Regions from separate parts of the Pedobacter sp. AC379 genome, predicted to be linked through region 1. Evidence: riboswitches for the same ligand, from Rfam matches in the RefSeq annotation. Region 1 holds a riboswitch; each other region holds the start of a gene.
What was found. A riboswitch is a leader RNA that binds a small molecule or an ion and turns the genes downstream of it on or off. The one in region 1 is predicted to bind cobalamin.
Positions count from the first base shown of each region.

Region 2: it holds a riboswitch for cobalamin, as region 1 does, so the genes downstream of both, ACZZZW_RS16235 (TonB-dependent receptor plug domain-containing protein) here and metE (5-methyltetrahydropteroyltriglutamate--homocysteine S-methyltransferase) in region 1, are expected to answer to the same signal.
Region 3: it holds a riboswitch for cobalamin, as region 1 does, so the genes downstream of both, ACZZZW_RS16215 (TonB-dependent receptor) here and metE (5-methyltetrahydropteroyltriglutamate--homocysteine S-methyltransferase) in region 1, are expected to answer to the same signal.

Region 1 covers NZ_OZ409839.1:430,933-439,236, reverse strand. Annotated here, with positions in the region: gene ACZZZW_RS01895 (acyl-CoA thioesterase) at 24-410, opposite strand; gene metE (5-methyltetrahydropteroyltriglutamate--homocysteine S-methyltransferase) at 540-2,873, opposite strand; cobalamin riboswitch at 3,066-3,271, opposite strand; gene ACZZZW_RS01885 (M14 family metallopeptidase) at 3,398-6,082, shown strand; partial or broken gene ACZZZW_RS01880 (DsbA family oxidoreductase) at 6,303-6,854, shown strand; gene ACZZZW_RS01875 (DUF3820 family protein) at 7,331-7,552, opposite strand; gene mfd (transcription-repair coupling factor) at 7,657-8,304, opposite strand, start outside.
Region 2 covers NZ_OZ409839.1:3,725,113-3,733,416, reverse strand. Annotated here, with positions in the region: gene ACZZZW_RS16265 (Dabb family protein) at 10-375, opposite strand; gene ACZZZW_RS16260 (YMGG-like glycine zipper-containing protein) at 439-939, opposite strand; gene ACZZZW_RS16255 (Dph6-related ATP pyrophosphatase) at 1,071-1,796, opposite strand; gene ACZZZW_RS16250 (SIR2 family NAD-dependent protein deacylase) at 1,786-2,472, opposite strand; gene ACZZZW_RS16245 (ABC transporter substrate-binding protein) at 2,499-3,440, opposite strand; gene ACZZZW_RS16240 (DUF6580 family putative transport protein) at 3,640-4,230, opposite strand; gene ACZZZW_RS16235 (TonB-dependent receptor plug domain-containing protein) at 4,271-6,139, opposite strand; cobalamin riboswitch at 6,238-6,429, opposite strand; gene ACZZZW_RS16230 (DUF5074 domain-containing protein) at 6,642-7,745, opposite strand; gene ACZZZW_RS16225 (PKD domain-containing protein) at 7,764-8,304, opposite strand, start outside.
Region 3 covers NZ_OZ409839.1:3,715,891-3,724,194, reverse strand. Annotated here, with positions in the region: gene ACZZZW_RS16220 (YncE family protein) at 1-645, opposite strand, end outside; gene ACZZZW_RS16215 (TonB-dependent receptor) at 642-2,678, opposite strand; cobalamin riboswitch at 2,776-2,970, opposite strand; gene ACZZZW_RS16210 (serine hydrolase) at 3,194-4,393, shown strand; gene ACZZZW_RS16205 (sigma-54-dependent transcriptional regulator) at 4,497-5,900, shown strand; gene ACZZZW_RS16200 (chloride channel protein) at 6,376-8,166, opposite strand; gene ACZZZW_RS16195 (RluA family pseudouridine synthase) at 8,243-8,304, opposite strand, start outside.

The DNA.
Region 1 (8,304 bases):
GATGATTTTTACATCTTTTTAGATTATTTAATTACCTGAACAGGCTTTTTATTTTCATCGATGGCTACAAAAGTAAAATCGCCATGTACCGCCAATTCTCTTCCCTCGGCATACATTTGCTCAATATAAATCTCTACATTAACTTTTAAACTGGTGTTTCCTACATGATTTACCTTGCCAATAAGCTCTACAATGGTGCCCGCAGGAATTGGTTTTTTAAAATCTATTCTGTCGCTGCTTACCGTAACCATAATTTGGCGGCTGAAACGCGTTGCAGTGATAAAAGCTACCTCATCCATCAGGTGCATGGCAGTACCTCCGAAAAGGGTATCGTAATGATTGGTTGTATTAGGAAAAACGGCTTTAAAAATACTGGTTTTAGAGTTTTCTATTCTTTCTTCTAGAGTCATGGGATAAATATAGGGGCTGAAAAAAGCTTTGACAACTTTCTAATAAAGAAAGTTGTCAAAGTATAGCTTGGCCATAGAAAACAGAAATATAAAAACGCGTGTTTTCTGTGTTTCCGTGGCCAAATTTGATTAATTCGCCTGAAGATCTGCAGCCAAAACTTCTTCGGCTTTACGCATTTCTTTAGCAGCATCAACCATTTCTATTAAGGCTTTTTTAGTTTCGTCCCAACCCCGGGTTTTTAAGCCACAATCAGGGTTTACCCATAACTGTTCTGATGGAATAACAGCCTTTGCTTTTTTGAGTAACTGAACCATTTCTTCCCTTTTCGGAACCCTTGGAGAGTGAATATCGTAAACACCCGGACCAATTTCGTTTGGATATTTAAAATCGGCAAAAGCATCCAATAATTCCATTTGTGAACGTGAGGTTTCGATGGTAATAACATCGGCATCCATATCGGCTATGTTTAGGATAATATCGTTAAATTCCGAGTAACACATATGTGTATGGATCTGAGTAGCATCTTTAACGCCACTAGCCGAAATTTTAAAGGCTTTAACTGCCCAGTTCAGGTAGGTTTGCCAATCTGCTTTGCGTAAGGGTAAACCTTCCCTAATGGCTGGCTCATCAATCTGAATAATTTTTATACCAGCATTTTCAAGGTCGCAAACTTCATCGCGGATAGCAAGGGCAATTTGTGTACAAGTTTCTGATCGTGGCTGATCGTTACGCACAAACGACCATTGTAAAATCGTTACCGGGCCAGTTAACATACCTTTCATGTACTTTGAGGTAAGTGACTGAGCATAAGCGGTCCACTTTACCGTCATCGGTTCAGGTCGGGAAACATCACCAAAAATAATTGGCGGTTTTACACAGCGTGAACCATAACTTTGTACCCAGCCGTTTTTAGAAAAAGCAAAGCCATCAAGTTGCTCACCGAAGTATTCAACCATATCATTGCGCTCAAATTCGCCATGTACCAGTACATCAAGGTCTATTTCTTCCTGCCATTTTACCGCTTTTTCGGTTTCCAGAGCGATCAAATTATCATATTCATCAACCGTAAAAGTTCCGTTTTTAAGTTTGGCTCTCCAGCTCCGTACTTCGGCTGTTTGCGGAAATGAGCCGATGGTTGTAGTGGCATAACTTGGTAAATTAAGTTCCTGCTGTTTAATTTTTCTAGCAGAAAATGGACTTAAGCGTTCAGCATCCTGCTCTTTTAATCCTAAAACACGTTGTTTAACTTCAGGATTGTGGATGATTTTAGAAACTTTACGGTTACTGATGGCAATTTTGTTTTCCTCCAATTTTTGTTGGGTAGATGCAGGGTTCTCGTTGGTAATCAGTTTTTTTAAGGTAGCAACCTCTGTAATTTTTTGTTTCGCATAGGCTAACCATTGTTTAATTTTTGCCGATAAATTTTTTTCGTTGGTTTCATTGTCTAAATCAACCGGTGAGTGGATTAAAGAGCAAGATGGGGCAATCCAGATTTTATCCAAACCTCTTTTTTCTATGGCTTGATTAATGATGGAAATAGATTTTTCGAAATCATTTTTCCAGATATTTCTTCCATCTACCAAACCTAAAGAAAGAACGGTTTCTTCTTTTAATGAAGTTAAAACATCCGTTAACTGATCTTCAGCACGTACCAGATCGATGTGTAAGATATTTATAGGTAATGAAGTTGTTAAAGCTAAATTATTGCCCAAGCCCTCAAAATAGGTGGCCAAAACAATTTTTAACCGCGGAAAAGCTTTTCTGATCTCTTTATAAACGTATTCATAAGCCTTTTTGTCTTTTTCAGTAAGGTCTAACGTTAAAAAAGGCTCATCAAACTGAACATATTCTGCATTTAAAGCATCTAAGCGTGATAAAATTTCTATATAAACCGGAAGGAGGTTTTTAATAAGATCAATTTTTTCAAAACCAGCTTCTTTTTCCTTACCTAATAAAAGGTAGGAAACAGGGCCGATCAAAACCGGCTTTGTAGTAATCCCCAGCTGTTTTGCCTCATAAAACTCATCAATAATTTTGGTCGAGAAGAGTTTAAATGGCTGGTTTTTATAAAATTCAGGTACAATGTAATGGTAATTGGTATCAAACCATTTGGTCATTTCCATTGCCACCACATCCAAGCCTTCTTTTTGATATCCCCTTGCCATGGCGAAATAAAGATCGAGTTCTTCGTTTCCTTTTTTCAGAATCACCTCGTTATACCTTTTAGGAATCGACCCAAAAGTTAAGGAATGATCGAGCACATGATCATAAAAAGAGAAGTCGTTCGATGGAATAACATCAATTCCGGCTTCTTTTTGAAGTTTCCAGTTTTCGTGGCGAATGTTTTTGCCCACCTGAAGTACGTTTTTGTACCCAGTTTTATCTGCCCAATAATTTTCGCAGATTTTCTTTAATTCCCTTTGACTACCTATTCGCGGATAGCCTAGATTTTGCGTTAGCATCTCTTTTAAAGATTAAGTAAATAAATCGTTTAAAAGCTCAGATCAGTATTTTAATGGGTTTCTATTTATAAATAAAAAGGAAAGGTTACGGCACAGCCTGCCCGCTATCAGCAAAAAGCTTAAAGCAAGCATATAAAATTTAATTTTATTGTGTACAATCAGACCTGACCAATTACTTTATAACGCGAAAGCACCGTCAATTCAATATAGGCAGGTCTCCTGACTTATTCCCGATTTTACCGCCTTCCCATACCGGTTAAACGGCACAGTGGCATGAATGGTAAAACCGTTGTCTTTTTTATAGACAGAATTTACAGTTGCGCGACAGCTCGTGATTTGCACACGATTCCCTATTAATCCCGGGTGTATTTCCGGGAACCTGTATCGGTTGATGAAAAATAAAGTTAAGAACTTACATCAAGGCAAATGTATGGATTAGGATTTAAAACTTGTAACAAATTTACAGCAAGCTGTTTTTAGCACTTTTTCTCTATTATATTTGATTACCAACTAAACTTCTTATTATGATAAAAAACTACTTTAAAGGGCTCTGTTTAGCTTTTTTAATGGTAAATGGCCTCGCTGTGTTTTCGCAGGAGGTACCCACGCCAAAATCTCATTTTGGTTTTGATATAGGCGATGATTATCAGCTCGCTAATTATACTCAAACAGAAACTTATTTTAAAAAACTTGCCGCAAACTCCAACCGCATCAAATTAGTCGATATAGGTAAAACTGAAGAAGGCAGAAGCCAGTATATGCTCATTGTTTCCTCTCCGGAAAATCTAAAAAAATTAGATCGGTATAAAGAAATTGCGCAACAGCTGGCACATGCCGAAATTACGCCGGAGCAAGCAAAATCATTGGCACAAGAAGGTAAAGCCGTGGTATGGATAGATGGTGGTTTGCATGCAAATGAAGTGGTGGGTGCGCATCAGTTAATTCAGACTATTTACGAATTTGCTTCAAGGAATGATGCTGAAACAACACGCATTCTGGATAATGTGATTATTTTGTTTACGCATGCCAACCCGGATGGGCAAGAGTTGGTGAGCAATTGGTACATGAGGGATAAAGATCCTAAAAAAAGAACTACTTCTGGATTGCCCGTTCTGTATGAAAAATATGCAGGACATGATAATAACCGCGATTTCTTTATGTTAAACCTCAAAGAAACTCAGAATATCGGCCGTCAGCTCTTTGTAGAATGGATTCCGCAGATCATGTATAACCACCACCAGGCTGGTCCGGCAGGTACAGTTGTGGCAGGCCCACCCTACCGCGACCCATTCAATTATGTTTTCGATCCAACCATATTAACCAGTTTAGATGCTGTGGGTGCTGCCATGCACAATAGAATGAATGTAGAAAATAAACCTGGCTACACCCAGCGTGGAGGATCGGTTTATTCTACCTGGTACAATGGAGGGTTAAGAACCACAACTTATTTTCACAATATGGTTGGGCTTTTAACAGAAATTATAGGTAATCCTACCCCATCTGAAATTCCCCTGGTTCCATCGCGTTTATTACCTAGTGGCGATTCACCAAACCCGATTACGCCAAGAAAATGGTATTTTAAAAATTCGATCGATTATTCAGTTTCTTTAAATTATGCTGTTTTAGGCTACGCACAGCGTTATCGGGATGAATTATTATACAACATTTACCAAATGGGCCGAAACTCAATCGAGCGTGGTAAAAAAGATACCTGGTCTTTCTCTCCTAAGAAAATTGAAGCCATTAACAATGCTGCAAAAGGCACCTCCGTTGCAGGTGGAGATGCAGATTTTGGAGCAAGAAGGCAAATCAGTATGAAAGCTTTTGATACGGTAATGAAAGCCCCTTTAAACAGAGATCCTTATGGTTATATTTTATCTGCAGATCAACCTGATTTCAATACAGCCATCAAGTTTTTAAATGCATTGATCAGAACGGGTATTGTGGTGCAAAAAGCAACCTCATCTTTTAGTGTTGCCGGAAAAAATTATCCTGTCGGAAGTTATGTGGTCAAAACCGATCAGGCTTTCCGTCCGCATGTTTTGGACATGTTCGAACCGCAAGATCATCCAAACGATTTTAAATACGAAGGCGGTGCGCCAATTCCACCATATGATGCTGCTGGATGGACATTAGCGTATTTAATGGATGTGAAATTTGATCGGATTCTTGATGATTTCTCAGGTCCGTTTGAGAAAAATCCCTACGGACAATTATTAAAGCCTGAAAATAAATTAGTCGACGAATCAAGCTATGTATTAAGTGCGGCACAGAATGATTCTTACACGGCAGTAAATGATTTATTGAGAAACAAAGTTGAGGTTTACCGCTCCACAGAAAATGGCGATTTTTATGTTTCATCAGCAGGAAAATCGGTATTGGAAAAAGTAAATGTCAAACTAAAAATTGCTGCGGCTCCAAAAAGCAAAGTTAAAATATCAACTGCCAGAATTGCCTTATGGGATACTTATGGAGGTTCTATGGCTTCGGGCTGGGTTCAATTTTTAATGGAACAGTACCATTACAATGCAAGCGTAATTTATCCTCAGGATATCGATGCAGGCAATTTAAAATCAAAATATGATGTGATTATTTTTGTTGGTGGTGCAATCCCAGGAGTACAGGGAGGTGCCGGAAACAGATCTTTTGGCCCAAAGGCAGACGAAGTTCCACAAGAATTCAGAAACCGTTTAGGAAGAATCACTTCCGATAAATCGATTCCTGAATTAAAGAAATTTCTGGAAGCAGGAGGAAATATTGTAACCATTGGCAGCAGTACAAATTTAGCTTATCACTTAAATCTGCCGGTGCGGAATGCAATGGTCGAAATTGTAAACGGGGAGGAAAAGAGATTGCCTGCTGAAAAGTATTATGTTCCCGGAAGTGTTTTAAATGTTGGTGTAGATACAACCTTGCCAACCAATTGGGGAATGGAAAAGGAAGCTGATGTTTATTTTGATAACAGCCCTGTTTTTAAGCTCACTGGCGACGCCATTGCTTCTGGTAAGATAAAACCATTATTGTGGTTTGAAAACGCCTCACCGTTGCGCAGCGGATGGGCATGGGGGCAAGCGTATCTTCAGGATGGTGTAACGGCTTTTGAAGCAAAGGTTGGCAAAGGTAAGCTGCTTGCTTTCGGGCCTGAAATTGCTTTCAGGGCTCAAACACATGGTACGTTTAAACTGATATTTAACCAGTTGTATAAATAGTTATAATTGATTGACAAATCAAATATAAAGGTCGTCATTTCGACTGAAGCATAGTGAAATAGAGAAATCTTTGAACTGTTAAAGATTTCTCCACTGCGGTCGAAATGATGATATCTTGAGATGAAAATTTTATTAAGACACTAGGGCCACTATACTAAACGATAGTGGCTTTTTACTTTGGCTTTACTATAGTCAATTATTATCCACTTAATTTTGTGCTATGAAAGTAGAAATCTGGTCGGACGTAATGTGTCCGTTTTGCTATATTGGGAAAAGACATTTTGAACAGGCAATTGAAAAATTACCGTTCAAAAATGAAATTGAAGTAGATTGGAAAAGTTTTCAGCTCAACCCTGAGTACCACAATACCAACAATGAAACAATTTACGATTACCTTTCGAGAAGCAAAGGTATGCCCGTTGAGCAAGCCAAACAGATGACAAAACAGGTTGTTGATATGGCTGAAAATGCTGGTTTAACGATTGATTTTGATACAAATATACCTGCCAATACTTTTAACGCACATCGATTGATTCATTTGGCATCTAAACATAAACTTCAGGATTTAGCAGAAGAAAAATTGTTTGAAGCTCATTTTGTAAAAAGCAAAAATATTGGTGAAACCGACGTTTTGATTGATCTTGCCGTAGAAATTGGCTTGGATAAAGCAGAAGCCATGTCGGTTTTAAATGGAAATGAATTTGCAGAAGCTGTACGTTATGATATTTATGAAAGCCAGAACTTAGGAATTAGAGGGGTTCCTTATTTTGTTATGGACCGCAAATATGGCGTTTCCGGTGCGCAACCTGTACAGGCTTTCACAGATGCGCTTACCCAAAGTTTTACCGAATGGAAAGAAGCACAACCTAAAACTACAATAACCTCATTAAACAAAAATAATGATGCGGTTTGTGATGAGAATGGTTGTGAGATATAAATTTGTTTCCTAAAGATTAGTAGATCAAAGCAGATCTTTTTCTGTAAAGTTCCTTTAGATCTGAGTGACTTTTACATGAAAATACATAGAAAACCGTCATCTCGACTGAAGCAGCGCAATGGAGAGATCTATTCAAAACGGTCGTCTTTCCCGCGCAGGCGGGAATCTTAATGCAACCTCCGACCCTACTAAGGCATTACGATTCCCAATCAAGTTGGGAAGGACGATTCCTCTATACCTGCCACCATCACTTTTTGGTTCGGGAAGACAATAGCCCGGAATAAATGTTCCCATAAACCTATCATTCTTACTTACCGATTCTGATTTTTTAAAGGCGTTAACAGGTATTCTAAACCATTTACCCGTATTTCAAACATAGTAGCCATTAAATCGCCCAGTTTTCCTTTCGGAAAGCCCTTATCCTTATACCAAAGCAAGTAACTTTCAGGAATATTGCAGATCAGATAACCTTTATATTTTCCATAGGGCATTTGCATTTTCACTAAATCGAGCAATAAAGTAGGGTCTAACATTTTGTTTTAAAATAAGTGCTCATAATTGAAAAAACATTAATTCAGTCAACAGACTGACTCAATTAACGTTAATTCAGTCAATGAACTGACTGAATTAATGTTTTTTAATCAATCAGCTCTAAAGTTTCAATCGCTTCCTCAACGGTTTTTACATTATCGAAAGCAATCCTTAAGGTGTTTTTTACCTCTTTTAAATTACACATCCGTGGATGATTTTGTGCAAAAGTTAAAATTCTGGTAAAAGTATTTGAATCAAAATAAGCTGATTGTTTGTCGCTCAAGAAATATCCGCGCAAGCTGTTTTTCTTGAAACTGATTTTTTCAAAACCTAATTTTTTACCTAACCACTGTAACCGTACCACGCTGAGCATGGTTTTTACCTGAGGTGGAACAGGTCCGAAACGATCGGCTAAATGTTTTTCAAAAATAGCAAGCTCTGTTTCGTTATCAAGTTTAGAAAGTTCGGTATATAAATTATAACGTTCAGTTATGTTAGTAATGTAAGCATCGGGGATATACAATTCCAGATCCGTATCTACTTGCGTAAAGCCCACAAACGGCCGGGCAGGTTCATTTTCAAAAAGGCCCTTAAACTCTGCTTCTTTAAGTTCCTGAATGGCTTCATCCAGTATTTTATGGTACATCTCGAATCCGATTTCGGCAATAAAACCACTTTGCTCAGCACCAAGCAGGTTCCCGCTTCCTCGGATATCTAAATCGCGCATGGCCACATTGAAGCCACTTCCAAGATC
Region 2 (8,304 bases), 3.3 Mb from region 1:
GTTAAAAGATTAAGAAAGCACAGTATCGTGCACCACCACTCTATACCAGTTTTTAGAGAACTTCTCTACAGCGTCTAAATGTGTTTTATCTTCCTGATAGGCATTATGATCTGCAATATTGGCAAAGGTTATGGTAAGTGAATAGGTAAATGAGTTATCGGTAACCGGGCGTACAGGTGTATTGGCTGCCAAGCCGTAACTTATGGTTTTAATGTATTTAATTGGTTTCAAACTTTCGAAGAAATGGGCGAAATCTGCAATTTCAGTTTTAGTGAGTTGAGGTTTTAGCCAGAACATTACGAAGTGTTGGATCTGACCTTTATCAATGGTAGGGATTTCTGTCATGCTTTTTTTTTCTTTAAATATATCAATCATTTTTTATTGGGCATAAAAAAAGTCCTGATGTAAATCAGGACTTTTAATATCTTTTAAAAAAGATTAGTTTTTAGGTTGTACCCTACCAGATTTTCTGTCTTCACCTCTACCGATTAAATAACCGCCACCAGCTCCAACTAATCCACCTATAATAGCACCTCTACCTTTTTTCTTATCAATTAATGCACCACCAACTGCACCACCAACACCACCAATTACAGCACCTTTAGCTGCATCGCTCCATCCTTTTTTCTTAGCTGTTGGTTGTGTACCACCATATGCAGCACTTGAGCTACCACCTGAACTTGCATAAGATCTTGATGAATTTGCACCTGCTCTTCTTGCTGCTGCTAATTCTGCCTGATGCTTAGCTTCTTTTTCTTGTTCTACTTTAGCTACTTCTGCTTTTTTAAAGCTATCTAACCTTAAACTGTCTTTTACTGCTTTAACTGCTAATTCCTTTTCGGCCTGTTGTTGCTTTAATGCAGCTTCTTCTTTTGCCTTGTTGTTACAAGCAAATAAAACTGAAGAACTTAATGCGATTACTACCAATATCTTTTTCATAACTTTTAATTTTTTAAATGACACTTGTTCAGCTACCTAACCTCGCTAAACAGGTTTCAATTGGATGTGTGATTTAGTTAATTACTTGTACTAAAGAAAAAATGATGCCAAAATGTTTTGGAAATGGAAAATTATTCCTCAAGGTCGATATACCAAAAGCCAGAAAGTGCTGTGGTTGAGCATGGTGAATCTTCATTTTCTTCTTTTTTTGCTGGTGTATTATAAGTCCTAAATACCTTCTCACCTATTGTAAAATCGATTTTATTCCTGAAAATTGGTCCCTCAAAGGCAAAAGTATGAAATTCTCCGTTTTCTCCGCAGGGGTCAATTTCGGCGGGCAATTGATTAATTAAATCTAGGCTGATTACTTTTCCACAAAAGTTTTCGAGATTTTGCTGGGTGCAAACAATGATGGTTTTATAGCTCAGGTTTAAGAATTCTACAATTAATTGTTTGGTATCTTTTTGCCACAAAGGGAGAATTGCGGTCATTCCTATTTCTGCCAATTTATTTTCACGGTATGTACGTAAATCTTCCAGAAAAATATCACCAAAAATGGAATGCGTAATGCCTTCTTCTTTAAACCTTGTGAGGTGATGCTTCATTGTACTATCATAGGTTTCCATATCAGGCATTTCGCCCAAGCGGATCTGGTACAACGGAATACCTATGCTTTCAGCCTGTTTAATCAGCAGGGCTTCTCTAACACCGTGCATGGAAACCCTGTTGTATTTTTCGGTAACCGTTGTAATGAGGTAACGGATTTCTATAGTTGGATCTTGCAGGGCATAATGAAGTGCCAAAGTACTGTCTTTACCTCCGCTCCAGTTAAAAATGCAAATCTTTTTACCTGGCATCTGATAAGATATCTTTTAGTTCTGCAACGCCTTCTACTGCGTTTTTTTCGATATTAATTACGTTTTTATAACGTTTTACATCTGGTGTTTTCGGATCAATGATGTATTTATCTATAACAGAAGGTACAAAATCTATCAGGCCTGCTGCCGGATAAACGGCCAATGAAGTACCTATAATTACAAATATATCGGCCTGTTTGCAAAGTTTGGCTGCTACTTCGATCATTGGAACGGCTTCGCCAAACCAAACTACATGGGGCCTTAGCTGCGAACCAAGTTCGCACAGTTCGCCCATTTTAATTTCAGCTCCCTCAATGGGATATACTAATTCAGATTTGATATCGGATTGCGATTTGGTAATTACACCATGAAGGTGGGTAACTTTGGTTGAACCTGCCCTTTCGTGCAAATCATCAATATTTTGAGTAATAATTTCAACATCAAAATCTTTTTCCAGTTCAGCCAGCAGATAATGTGCATGATTGGGTATTGCCGCTAAAACCTGACTCCTTCTTTCATTATAAAACTGCTGAACGAGTATTGGGTTTCTTTCCCAGGCTTCTGGCGTAGCCACATCGTATACATTATAACCTTCCCAAAGGCCATCAGCATCCCTAAAAGTTTTTAACCCACTTTCGGCACTGATCCCTGCTCCTGTTAAAACAACTAATTTCATAAATGTGATTGCTGTAATTTATATGGTTACACTATTTTTAGTGTTTTAACTGATTGATTGTAATTGATGAATTTTTTGGATAGGTGTTTGTCCGCCTTAAAAATTTCGGGGTGAAACATGCATGCAAGTGCTTCAATACCTTCTACCAATGTACCTATGCTCGGTTGAGTAAACATATCAAAATCGGCAATGTATACCTGCTTGTTTTTTACAGCTTCAAGATTATCCCAGCCAGCTTTCGAAGTCAACAATTGCACTTCTTCCAAACTCCTGATCTGATCGAAACCGCAAGGGGCAATTACCAAAACTTCCGGGTTGTATCTTACTACTTTATCCCATTGGGTAACGATAGAGTCTCCTGCGGGATTGGAAAGCATATCTACCCCACCGGCTGCAGCAATCTGAAATGGAATCCAGTGGCCGCAATTATAAATCGGTTCAATCCACTCCATCAGCATAATTCTTTTTAAAGGTGCGCGGTTGGCCCTAAGCTGGTCTAATATGTAATCGGTTTTAGTTTGTAGGCCTGCAAGGTATTTTAATGCTACTTCTTCTTTCCCCAGTGCTTTGGCAATGGTTATGGCACATTCGAAAACATCTTTTAGGTTGTTAGGTGATAATGGTACCAGTGTAGGCTGCTTACTGAGCTTCATCACTGCAGTTTCTGTACAAACGGTATCAATATTACATACCTCGCAGATATCCTGTGTAAATACCACATCAGGTGCAATGCTTTCCAGTAATTCGTCATCAACCCAATACAAGCTTTTACCCTGTGCTTTTGAAGCTGAAAATATCCGATCGATCTCGATACTCGAATAGTTTTTACCTTCGAGTATGCAACGTACTACCTTTGGCTGATCTGCAGCCTCTTTAGGGCATTCGAATGTTACGCCATGCAAATATTCCTGCAGACCCATATCGTAGATCATTTTTGTAGCGGCCGGTAAGAAGGAAACAACTTTCATATCAATATTTTTTTTGCGTTATCCTGTTTTTGTTTAACATCAGGATCAGAAACCTATAGTCTTTATAAAATGCTGATCCGGATTGTTCAGAAGAGCGCGACGAAAGTTCTAAGTTAAAAAAAATCCTCTTTTGAATCGAATCAAAAGAGGATTTCTATGTTGTTTTTTAATATTTAGTTATACCAAATATTGAATATTTCTACAATTCTTGTGTTTGTAATTTCAATACCGGGTACTTTGCCTTTAGCACTTCAAAAGCACCGAAAAGCAATGCGCCATAAATAACTGTTCCTTCAAGGAATCTGATTTCGAAAGGAATTGCCTTTACCAAACATGCCCAAAAACCAGCTACATCTTGCGTGTATGCAGGATTGTTATACCAAACACCGATATCGCTTACAATCCAGTGGATAAAAACAATAACCAGGGTTGAGGCCAGCAGATTTACAACAGTAACATTTTTTAACATTGTTCTACCTACCAACACCATTAAGGCAAAGGCAAGATAAGTCCAATACCAGCCTTCATAAAGAAAACCACTGCTGTATTTGCTGAATATAGTGGCCGATAAAATAAAATCACTTAAGAATAAGCTTAATAAAGGAAAGGCAAATGCTTTTAAATTATCTTTAAAATAGGCTCCTCCAAATAAAGCTACAGCTCCTATTGATGAGAAATTAGCAAATTTTAATTCATCTGAATTGAATGTTACCAATAAACGGAATGCCGTTATGGCCAATATCATCAACAGCAAAATTAAGGTGCGTGGATTAAATTTTAAATGAGACATTTTATTTTGGTTAATATTTATAGTGCAAAGTTAATTCTTATTAGTGTATATTAAAAATTACACCGGTATTAAAGTTGAAACCTAAACTATTGTAGCCAATAATTTCGTTATATTTTTCGTTAAGAATGTTCTTCGCATCAAAAAATAACTTCACTCGTTTTTTAGCCAATGCATATTCTGCGTAAGCATTAAATAGCTTGTAACCCGCTAAATCATCAACGGTATAGGTTACAAAATTTCCATCTTTACGTTTACCAAAATAACGGAAGTTGGCACTCACAAATAAGTTGCTGGTGGCTTGTGCCCCTGCAGTGATACCAAAAGTATGCTTTGGTCTGCGGAAAAGATAGTTGGCAACAGCATTATCTACAAAGTTAAACTCATTACCTTCTACATATGCGTAATAACCGTTAATTGTAAATACACTAAATTTAGTTGCTGGTTCTACTTCAAAACCTTTGGTTTTCTGACTCACCTGATTGATGTATCCATTTGGAAAAGCATAAAGAATTGCATCCGTTAAATCGCGTTTGTAACCTGCCAGGCGCAAGCTAAACTGATCATCAGCAAAACTAAAGTTAACTCCTGCCTCGTAATTTTGTGATTTCTCCGGCTTTAAATCAAGGTTGGCTCCAAACTGACCAAAAAGCATATTTAGTGTAGGCACTTTAAATGCAGTTGAAACTGTTCCGAATAATTTTATCTCTTTAATAATATTAATGCTTGGGGTAATTGAGTAGGTATAGTTTTCGCCATATTGTTTGTGTTTATTGTAACGTCCGCCAATTTCAAGATTAAAAACACTTAAATCATGTAAAAATAATGATCCGTATGCGGCAAAAATATTAGTTTCGGGCTTGTTTGCTGCTGATGATAATTTCATCACGCGATTATCAATCCCTACTAATAAATCGAGTTTATTGTTTATTTTTTGGTTATAAAATAAATCCAGCAATGATACCCTTCCCTCATTAAGGCTCGAAAACTGACTATGTGCATCGTTTCTTGTACTCTCAAAACTATAATTTAATGTTACTTTACCTGTAGCAAATTTGTACTTTGCATTTGTACCTGCGGCAAAGTTTTTAAGGATAGAATAGTTGTTTGCATCGGTAAATGCACCACCATCAAACTTATAATCGCCATAATAATAACGTACAAAAGGATTTACGGAAAAATGGTTATCTAATTTAATTCCAAAATTTGCGTTTAAGGCATCGGTTTTAAAACCGTCTTTATCAAATGCAGCATTACTTGTTGCAGGTGTTGCCGCTTCAGAAATTCCATCTGTTTTTGCGTGGGTATAGTTGATGTTATAAGTAAATCCGTCAACACCACCGTTTAAACCAATTGTTCCTTTATAAGTTTCGTAACTGCCAGCACTGGCTACGCCGTAAATGGTATTTCCTTTCGGACCAGCTTTTTTTGTAATGATATTGATTACACCTGCAACAGCATCAGAACCATAAATGGTAGATTGGCCACCTCTTAAAATTTCGATATGGTCAATCTGATCGATGGAAATCAACCTTAAATCGAAAGCGCCTCCGTTGCCTGATGGATCGTTTTGTACAATACCATCAATTAACACTACAGCATAAGCACTTCCTGCACCCCTGAAAAATACTGATTTGTTTAAACCTGGATTGCTGCTTGCACCCGCAACAATAATTCCGGCTTGTTCGCTAATTAGTTCCGGCAATGATTTACCATTGCTGCGTTCCAATACCTCGCGACTGATAATGGTAACAACTTTACCTGTTTGAGATTGTTTCTGATCGTTTTTAGTTGCAGAAATTACAACATCTTTAAGTTGCAAACTATCTTGAGTTTGCGCATTAGCCACCTGGCTAATCATTAACTGTGCAAAGCCTAAACCGGCTACAGTTAGCATTGTTTGTTTGTTCATTTGATTGTGGTTTTGCCCACAGCCAACAGATTAGAAAAGGAAATGAAAATACGAAAAACGTTAAGTACCTCAATCCTAGCTTCAATCCCCGAAAGCTATGAAATTAAACGCTAAAGGCAGGTCTTCTGACTTACTCCCGGTTTTCTGTCTTCCCGTAACGGATACCGAAACAGTGACTTATAGATTGAAAAACGTTATAGAGCTTACAGCTGCGGGACAGTTACAGATTTACACTGTATTCCCTTTTAATTCCGGGTGTAATGCCGGAAACCAAAAGCAGCGCAAATGTAGTAAAAAAAGTATAGAGCAAAGCGTAAAAAACATGGACTAGCTTTGTTGGCATTTAAATCTCTTAGGATACTGTAGCTCCGATGAAAAAAATCGGAAGCTGCCGCTACTATCGGGTTTATATAGGAGGGCTTGCAGTATTAAAATCCAGCATCATAAAAAAGGCCTGCAATGATGATTTTGCAGACCTTTAAGATTGAGGCATTATAATTTTTTAGTGGAAGATAGCCAAATCATTAAAAAATATCTTTGTAAAATCGGTAGTAACGCCATCACCACCATATTTAATTCTTTTTACCAACGCACCTGTAGAGGCATTGTAAATCAGTAAGTAGTTTACGGTAGCGGCTGCGCCATAATTTTGGATTCCATTAATTACGATATAATCTTTATTTCTATCGTAACGGATCGCTCCGTAAACCATAAAAGGATCTTCAGTAATATTGATAAACGGTTGCGATAACGATGTTTTATCACCATCAACGTATTTATAAATAGCCTTTCCTGAATGGTAGAAAACCGCATTTTCTTTTGTTGAAGCGGTAATGCGTGTTGGTGCATCCAGCCCAAAGGTTCCTATAGACACTGGTAAAGCCACTCCTGTAGTATCAAGGTTATTATCTATAGCGATTAACCTGCTACCTGTAGAAGCCCAAACTTTGCCATTTGGTGTTTGTGCAAACCCACGGTTAATATTAGAGAAACTTTTTACCAGTGAATAATTATTAGCGGATACAATTTTTGCACCATTGCTCTGTAAAAGATACACATAATCGCCTTTTTTCCACATATCACCGGTATTTACAGCACCAACAGAAGTCAGTTTATTTTGTACTGCCAATGTATTTAAATCAATCTGGTAAACACCATCATTGGCACTTACCAATCCCCTGTTTCCATCAACCTTTATAATGCTTCTCCAGTTACTGGCTTCCTGTACATATCTGGCCTCTTCTTTTAAAGTGTATTCGTTTATTTTTACAATTGGGCCATTCACCTTGCACATTAAATAAATGCTTCCGTTTATTACCGATGCAAACTGCAATGTACTCGTTTTGGCTGCATTTGATAACAGCTTACCCGGGTTTTCCTTCTCGTATGCCCTAATGTTAAGGGTATCATCACCGTAACGGTAAAAGCTTACTGCGCCTGCGTTTTGTCCGTAAGATCCTTCCCCAATTACAAAAAAGCCATTGTCGTATTTACCTGCAACCGGATCTATTTGTATGTTTTCTACAGTGTCCTTTTTACAAGCGTATAAACCTGTGGTTAAAATTAATGCCCCGATCAGAAGCTGTTTAAAGTTTAATTGTTTCATTATAATATATTGTGTTATTTATTTTTTTAAAATTTTAAGATCAACTGCCCCACCAAATTCTGTTGAGATTTCTCCCAAATAGCGCGACCGTTCATTGTCATTATCAGGGCTAAAAGGATTCCCATTATTATTTTGTGCAGTGTATACCTTTACAAAATCGACTGAGCTAAGGCTTACTTTTTTACCTGCATTATCTACCGCCCAATCAATATCAAAGGTGTTATATCCCCTTCCTAATGATTCCTGCAAAGTAATGTACTCGCTCGATCCGTTATCTGAATAGCCAAAAGCAAAAGGTTTATTGGTTATGATATCTCCGGGATTTAATGTGTTTTTAAGTAAAGTTCCGGTGAAAGAAATTTCGTTTTTAGTAGCCCATGAAGGGAAATAATCTTGCGTATGGAACTGGTTTTTCAATATAAATCCCTCCTTACCCTGATTATCTGCCCAACGGATATCATCTATTAATTTCGCAGGTTTATAATAGGTAATTTTATAATTTTTGAGGGTGGTTGGGGCATTGTATTCACTTCCCGCAAGTTCATACCAAACATCATCC
Region 3 (8,304 bases), 3.3 Mb from region 1:
GATTTCTTTAAAACTGGGCAGATCAATCACTGACAGGGTATGCTCATAATCGGGCGGACTATAACCACCTGAATTTGCTACATATAATTTACTGCCGATAATGGCCATTTCTTCTGGCTGTCGGCCAACCTCAACTGTACGGTTTATGCTAAGTGCCGCAGTGTCTATCTCGGCCACAATTCCATTAGGTGCCTTCGGATCGCCTACTTTGCCTAAATAAGCACATATATAAGCTTTCCCTCTATTGAATGTGATATAGCGGCAATTGGTGATGTTGATCTGTCCGATTTTCTTTCCTGTTTTTACATTCAACACTTCAACCTTATTTGATACGTTAACCACTACGTAAAGCTTGCTACCATAACGGCCAATATCATTACCTACATCTCCCAAACCTTTGGTAACCTCTGGGTTGACCTGATTGTATAGATTACGGGTATAAATGCCATTAACCAGGTCCATATAATCCAACGAGGCCTTATTCATGTTCATATTACCTTCGTTAACCAGGTAAAACCCTTTCACAGCAGAAGTTGGATCTGGTTCTAACCTGCTAATTTCTGAAGGCAAAGGCTTGGGGTCTTTTCTACAGGAGGCCAAAACCACCAAAAACAATATGTTTATCGTAAATTTTAAATGCTTCATAGTTTATAATTTAACGTTAGCCTGTAATTTCTACCTGGCATAGGGAAATTTGGAATAAGGTCGTAATATTGGTTTAGCAGGTTATTTACTTCTCCGTTGATATTTATACTTCCGTTTTTCAGCTTAAATTCATAACCAATGGCCGCATCATGCGTGTACCAGGGTTCCATATAATTATAAATGTTGTTCGCTTTTTGATTGTAACGGAAGCCGGTATAGATAAAACCGTAGTTGGCGTGCCAGTTATGGTAATCTATCCGGGCTAAAAATGAACCACTGTTTTTTGGGATGTAAGGAATCTGATCTCGATAAGTTTCCTCCTGTTTTGAAGTCACATCAACCGCCTTTTGATATGTATAATTTAGCCCTATATTAACCAGTAATGCAGTACAAGGCTCAAATGCGGTTTTGGCATTAATTTCCAAACCATGGATGTTTACCAAACCTATATTGTACATTATCCAGCGGTACAGGTTTGCACCCGGCTGTGCCACAATTTTATCTTTTATCCGGTTGTAGTAAACATCAGTTTGGAAATCGATAAATTTTATTCGCTTATCATTAAAATTTTTAAAATATGTTATGCCAACATCATATTGTTTGGTGTATTCAGGATTTAAAAGCGTATTGCCAATGAAAGTATAAAACAAGTCGTTAAAAGTAGGCATCCGGAAAATGTCTTTATAAAATGCCCTTATTCTGATGTCTTGATTATTTAACAACTTCCACGAAAGCATAACTGTTGGACTGAAAACTTGCTTATTACCCGCCGAAGAATATAATTTTACCTTCTCAATTACAGTGGTGCTCAATACATTTGCCTGGATAGTGAGCTTTTTTAACGTTAGTGATGAGCTTAACACATTTAAAAAGGTATTCCTGTTTGGATAAGGAAAACGGTAAATATTGGCATCTAAAGTTTGATAGCTATAATCAGCTGCATAAGCTGCTTCCCAAACCGAATTGATTTTATATTTCCCCGAAAAAGATAAGTAAGCTTCCTGCTCTTTAAATCGGTTATCTAAAAAGCCAGTGGTGGTTACATAATCCGGGTCTAAATAACGCTGATAAACGTAACCATATTTTCCATTTATAAGAATACTGAATCCATCGGATAGTTTTTTCTCCATACTCCCCTGGATAAAGAAATCGCGGTCCCATATTCTTTGCGTAAACTCAAACCTATTGGATACAATTGCACCGGGTAATCCCCTATCTGATAAAAAGGAATACGCTTGCGCATGCCATTTTCCGTTTTTAAATTTGCCAAACAATGCAGCCTGTAACCGAAAACGTTCTACATCGCCATTATTTCTTACCGCAGTGGTATCAAAAACTCCGTTGGTGTACCTGAATTTATATTTCCCATCAGCATGGATATATTCAGTATTTATACTTGCACTTAAATTCTCGCTAACCTTATAGCGGTAAATTAAAGAAGGATTGATCAATCCAAACGAACCGCTTTTTAAAGTTAGCTCAACCTGTTTGCGCTGGTTTTCTTCAAAATCAGGTGCTTTGGTTTTTAAATAAATGCTACTTGCAGAAGCATATCCCTTAGCCGGAATAAGCAATTCTGGCTTTTGTCCGCTATATAAGGCAATTTCATCGAGATTACTGAGTGAGAATTTCCCCAAATCTACCTGTCCGTTTTGGGCGTTGCCAATCTGAATGCCATCTAAAAAAACTGCGGTATGGTTAGTGCCCAAGCTTCGTACATTTACTGTTTTCAAACCACCTATGCCACCATAATCTTTTAATTGTACACCCGAAAAGTAACGGATAGCATCAGCAACGGATAAACTGTTAATTCTTTTCAGATCTTCGGATGATAAGATCTGAAGCGGTGTTGGCGATTTGCTTTGCTCCGTTAATCGGTACTCCCTGATCTGAACCTCTTTCAGCTGGGTTGCTTTTTTTGTACTGTCAGTTTGTGCCCAGGTATTTAAAGGCCATAAAAATCCTGTCCATAAAATGGAAGAACATAGAAAAAACAGCATTGTGCCCGCATAGGCAGAATGTTTTTGTGTCATTTTGATTGTGAGTTTAACCCACAGCCAACAGATGGAAAAGAAATGAAAATACGAAAACCGTAAGTACCTCACTCCTTAGCTTCAATCCCCGAAAGCTATGAAATATATTGCTAAGGCAGGTCTTCTGACTTACTCCCGGCTTTCCTGCCTTCCCATCCCGAGGTATCAGAACAGTGGCAAATTGATTGGAAATCCGTTAAGGAGCTTACAGCTGCGGGACAGTTACAGATTTACACTGTATTCCCTTTTAATTCCGGTTGTAAGGCCGGAAACCAAAAGCAGCGCAAATGTAGTAAAAAGAGCGGATAGCAGAAATTTTGTTGTTTAATTGCGATGAATATTGAAAATAGGGTAAGATATACAACATCCAAGTTATCGTCAATTAGAACGGGTTATAATGTAAAATGCATGATGGAAAATGGTGCTATTAACAGAAAAACCTAAATTAGGAATCAAAATTTACATACATGAGCAGGATTTTAACCCTAATATTTTCGTTATTCAGCTTGAACACTATGGCACAAAAAACCGATACCGTTTTTCTGAAAAAGTTAATGGAAAGCAAACCAGAACTATTTTCTGCCATTCTTCAACATCCAGATCATAACCAGATCCAGGTATTATATACCCAGATTAACCGCGATGTAAAGAATACTGCTACGTTTAAAACCTTTAGCTACAATTTAAATCCGCACCATTACTTTTATCCCGCCAGTACCGTTAAACTCGCCGCTGTAATTTTCGCTTTAGAAAAAGTGAACCGATTGAAAAGTACAGGACTAACGCTTAACAGTACAATGATTACGGATAGCGGCTATAAAAATCAAACAAAGGTTTTAGCAGATACGAGTGCGAAAAACAAACTTCCCTCAATAGCGCATTATATTAAAAAGATTTTGCTTACCAGTGATAATGATGCCTTTAACCGGTTATTCGAATTTATTGGCCGTGCCGAAATTAACGAAAAACTCAAAGCAAATGGATTTAACGATAGCCGTATTCTTAACCGTTTGGCCATTGGCGATGCAGGAGAATCGGCTAAGCATACCAACCCAATTAAATTTTATAACGGGCAGCAATTGGTGTACAATCAGCCTGCGCAATACGACCCTAAAGAATATGAACTTAAACTAAATAATTTGGTTATGGGTACGGGTTACCTGGACAGTACAGATAAACTGGTTAATAAACCTTTTAGTTTAGCAGGCAAAAATGCTTTCGCCATTAACGACCAGCAAAAATTAATGCAAAAATTGATTTTTCCGGAAGCTTTTCCAACTAAAGAAAGATTTAAACTTACCGCAGAAGATTATAAACTCATTTATACTTATATGAGTAAATATCCAACAGAAAGCGATTTCCCTAAATATGATGCTAAAGAATTTTGGCCAACTTATGCTAAAATGCTGTATTACGGAAGAGCGCAGGTTAAACCTGATGCTGATATTAGAATTTTTAATAAATATGGCGACAGTTACGGTTTCATTATAGATAATGCTTACTTCGTCGATTTTAAAAACGGAATTGAATATTTCCTTACAGCCGTGGTTCAAAGTAATGAAGACGGTATTTATAACGATAATAAGTACGAATATGATACCGTGTGCTTTCCGTTTATGAAGAATTTAGGACGAACAATTTATGATCTTGAATTAAAAAGAAATAAAAAGTTTAAACCTGATTTAACTAAATTCAAAATGGATTACACTTATTAAAACCTTTAAGGTGTTTTAGGGTTTATAGCCTATAATTGTATAAAAAACTATACATTAATTAAAAAATAATATATTCGCATCTGAAATATAGAATACATCTCTAATGGCTAAATTATTAATAATTGACGATGAGCGTGCGATAAGGAGTACCTTACGCGAAATTTTGGAGTACGAAAATTACGATGTTGAAGATACTGATAACGGTATCGATGGACTCGAAATGATTAAAAAAGGGAATTTCGATCTGGTACTTTGCGATATCAAGATGAATAAAATGGACGGTATGGAAGTGCTCGAGCAGGCACAGATCATTAAACCCGATCTCCCTTTTATTATGATATCCGGGCATGGAACAGTAGAAACTGCCATTGAGGCCAGTAAAAAAGGAGCTTTTGATTTTATTTCCAAACCACCAGATTTAAACCGTTTATTAATTACTGTTCGTAATGGTTTAGACCGTGGAAACTTAGTTACCGAAACCAAAGTATTAAAACGCAAAGCGAGTAAAACCCGCGAAATATTAGGTGAATCGGATAGTATTTCTAAAATTAAAGAAACTATTGAACGTGTTGCACCAACCGAAGCCAGGGTATTAATTACCGGGGCAAATGGTAGTGGTAAAGAACTGGTTGCACGTTGGCTACACGAAAAATCCAACCGTGCTGATAGTCCTCTAATTGAAGTAAATTGTGCTGCTATTCCTTCAGAATTAATTGAAAGTGAATTATTTGGCCACGAAAAAGGTTCATTTACCTCTGCTGTAAAGCAGCGTATCGGTAAATTTGAACTGGCCAACGGTGGTACATTATTTTTAGATGAGATTGGTGACATGAGCCTATCTGCACAGGCAAAGGTTTTGCGTGCTTTGCAGGAACACAAAATTTCGCGTGTTGGTGGCGAAAAGGAAATAGAAGTTAACGTACGTGTTTTAGCGGCAACCAATAAAGATCTGTTAAAAGAAATCGAAGATGGTAATTTCCGTATGGATTTGTACCACAGGTTGAATGTAATTAATATCCATGTGCCACATTTAACAGAACGTACCGATGATATTCCTGTTATTGCACAAAACTTTTTAGAAAGCATTTGCAGTGATTACGGTATGCCTGTTAAAAAGATAAACGAAGGTGGTATGGCAGCTTTGCAGGCTTTACCATGGACAGGTAATGTACGTGAGTTGCACAACATGATTGAGCGTTTAATTATTTTGAGTGATAAAGTAATTACAGAAAACGATGTTCGGGCATTTGCCAACCCAGGCGGTGGAACAAATATTGGCGCGGCAAGCAGTGCTCAAATTGCAGGTGCGGGCGGTTCAGCCCTAGCTTCTTCTTTCGATTCATTTAATAACTTCCAGGATTATAAAGATCACGCTGAACGTGAGTTTATAAAATTTAAATTGGAAAAAAATAACTGGAACGTATCAAAAACTGCTGATGAAATTGATATTCAAAGAAGTCATTTATACAGCAAAATTGAAAAATTTGGCTTAAAAAGAGCTGAGTAAGAATATAATAAGATTGGAACAGAACTACAGCAAAGAAGTCAAGTTTTTAAAACTTGACTTCTTTTATAATGATTAGATGGAATAACTATTTAAATAATTCATCTATATAGCAAAATCGAAAAGTTTGGCTTAAAAAGATTGGAATAGAACTATAGCAAAGAAGTCAAGTTTTTAAAACTTGACTTCTTTTTTTTAAAGATTAGATGAAATAAATATTTAAATAATTCATCTATATAGCAAATTGAAAAATTGAGCTTAAAAAGATTGGAATTGAACTACAGCAAAGAAGTCAAGTTTTTAAAACTTGACTTCTTTTATAAATATTAGATGAAACGAATATTTAAATAATTCATTTATATAGCAAATTGAAAAATTGAGCTTAAAAAGATTGGAATAGAACTACAGTAAAGAAGTCAAGTTTTTAAAACTTGACTTCTTTTATTAATGACATTTCTCCTCTATTTATGGATCACAATTAGCCCATGTAATCATTCTGTCTCATCAGCAATGCGCGGTATTTGTTAAAAATTGCTGTTTTAGATACAAAACCTAAATATTGGTTTTGCACATTTAACACTGGCAAAATCCAAACATTATTTTGTTCCATTTTTTCAAGAACCATTTTCAGGTCATCATTTTCATTAATGGTATTTGGTGCCGGCTGAACCAATTGCGAAGCCATTAAATGCGCTTTATCAGGGTGGTTAATCATCTCGTTAAATAACTCTTCGATATAAATTACACCTTTAAAGTCGCCCAACTCATCAGTTACTGCACAAATGTTTTTATGCGACTGCAGAATTTCATTCATCTTAATCGAAATCAAATCGTTCATCTGTAACTGAGGATAACTTTTCTCAATCAGATACCTTAATTTCATTTGGTTCAAAACTGTAGTATCTTTATCCTCGTGTGATAAGAGCTCGCCCTTATCTGCCAATGCTTTAGTATAAATAGAATGTTTTTGCGAGCTGCGGTTAATCGCATAAGAAATTGCTGTGGTAATCATTAATGGAACCATTAATATATAGCCACCCGTAATTTCTGCAATAAGAAAAATGCCCGTTAAAGGCGCATGCATAATTGAGCCTAATGCAGCCGCCATACCAGCAACGATAAAGTTAGAGACATTTAATTGTGCCAGGCCCGATAAATTAACAATATAAGCGAAAATAAATCCGATTAAGCCGCCCATAATTAAACTTGGTGCAAACGTACCACCATTACCCCCTGCACCTAAAGTTACCAGGGTGGCTATCGATTTCATAAAAATGGTTACCACCGTAAATAACACAACCAATGCCGGGATGTTATTGTAATCAGCAAAGATACTGTTGTTTATAACCGTTTGATAATCACCCTTTAATAAACCTTTAATGGTAATGTAGCCTTCGCCATATAGCGTTGGAAAGAGGAATACCAATGCCCCAAGCATTAAACCGCCCACCACAACTTTGGTATAAGGATGTTTAATTTTATAAAATAACCCTTTAACAGCGTAATTGGCTTTTGTAAAATAGATAGAGAATAAGCCAATAAAACAAGCGAGTATTACATAATAAAATAATGCATTTACCTTCCACCCTTCTGTAACCAAAAAGAAAAGTTGTTGAGTATAAAATAACCTTGCCACCACAGCTGCGGTTGCTGCTGAAAGCAATAAAGGAATAAATGCAGGGATGGTAAATTCAGGCAATAGAATTTCAATAGCAAAAACAATTCCCGCAACAGGACTATTAAAAGCCCCTGCTATACCTGCAGCAGCACCACAGGCCACCAACATGGTAATTTCCCGGTAAGATAACCCCAATAAACGTGCTAAATTAGAACCAATTGCCGACCCGCTGGTAACAATTGGAGCTTCCAAGCCTGTTGAGCCACCAAAGCCTACTGTTATGGCTGCGGTAATAATCTGCGAATAAATATTGTGTGCTTCTACCTTGCTCGATTTTTTTGAAATTGCATAAAGCAAAGGTGTTAAACCCGTTTCGAACTTTGATTTGCGAATAAAATATTTAATGTAAAGTACGGTTAAGAAAATACCGATCATCGGAAAAATAAAATACAGGTAGTATTTATATTTCCAGTGCCAATCTGATTGAAGAAATTCTTCGATATGATGGGTTAAACTTTTTAATGCGGCGGCTGCGAGGCCAGCTAAAATCCCAACAATTACAGCTAAGATAATTAAGAAATTACGGTTTGATATTTTAGATTTTCGGTATAGGTTAATCTGATCAAGGTAATTTACAAATCTAATGTACATTCTATTGTTTTTTAATAGATAGCGAATAAGCCAAAAGTAACAAAAACAACGAAAAGAGCCAATTTAAAGGCTTGTTTTATGCATCAAATTTATCTAACAGCTTTATTAGTGTAGCAAAATCTTTTGGGTATGGTGCAT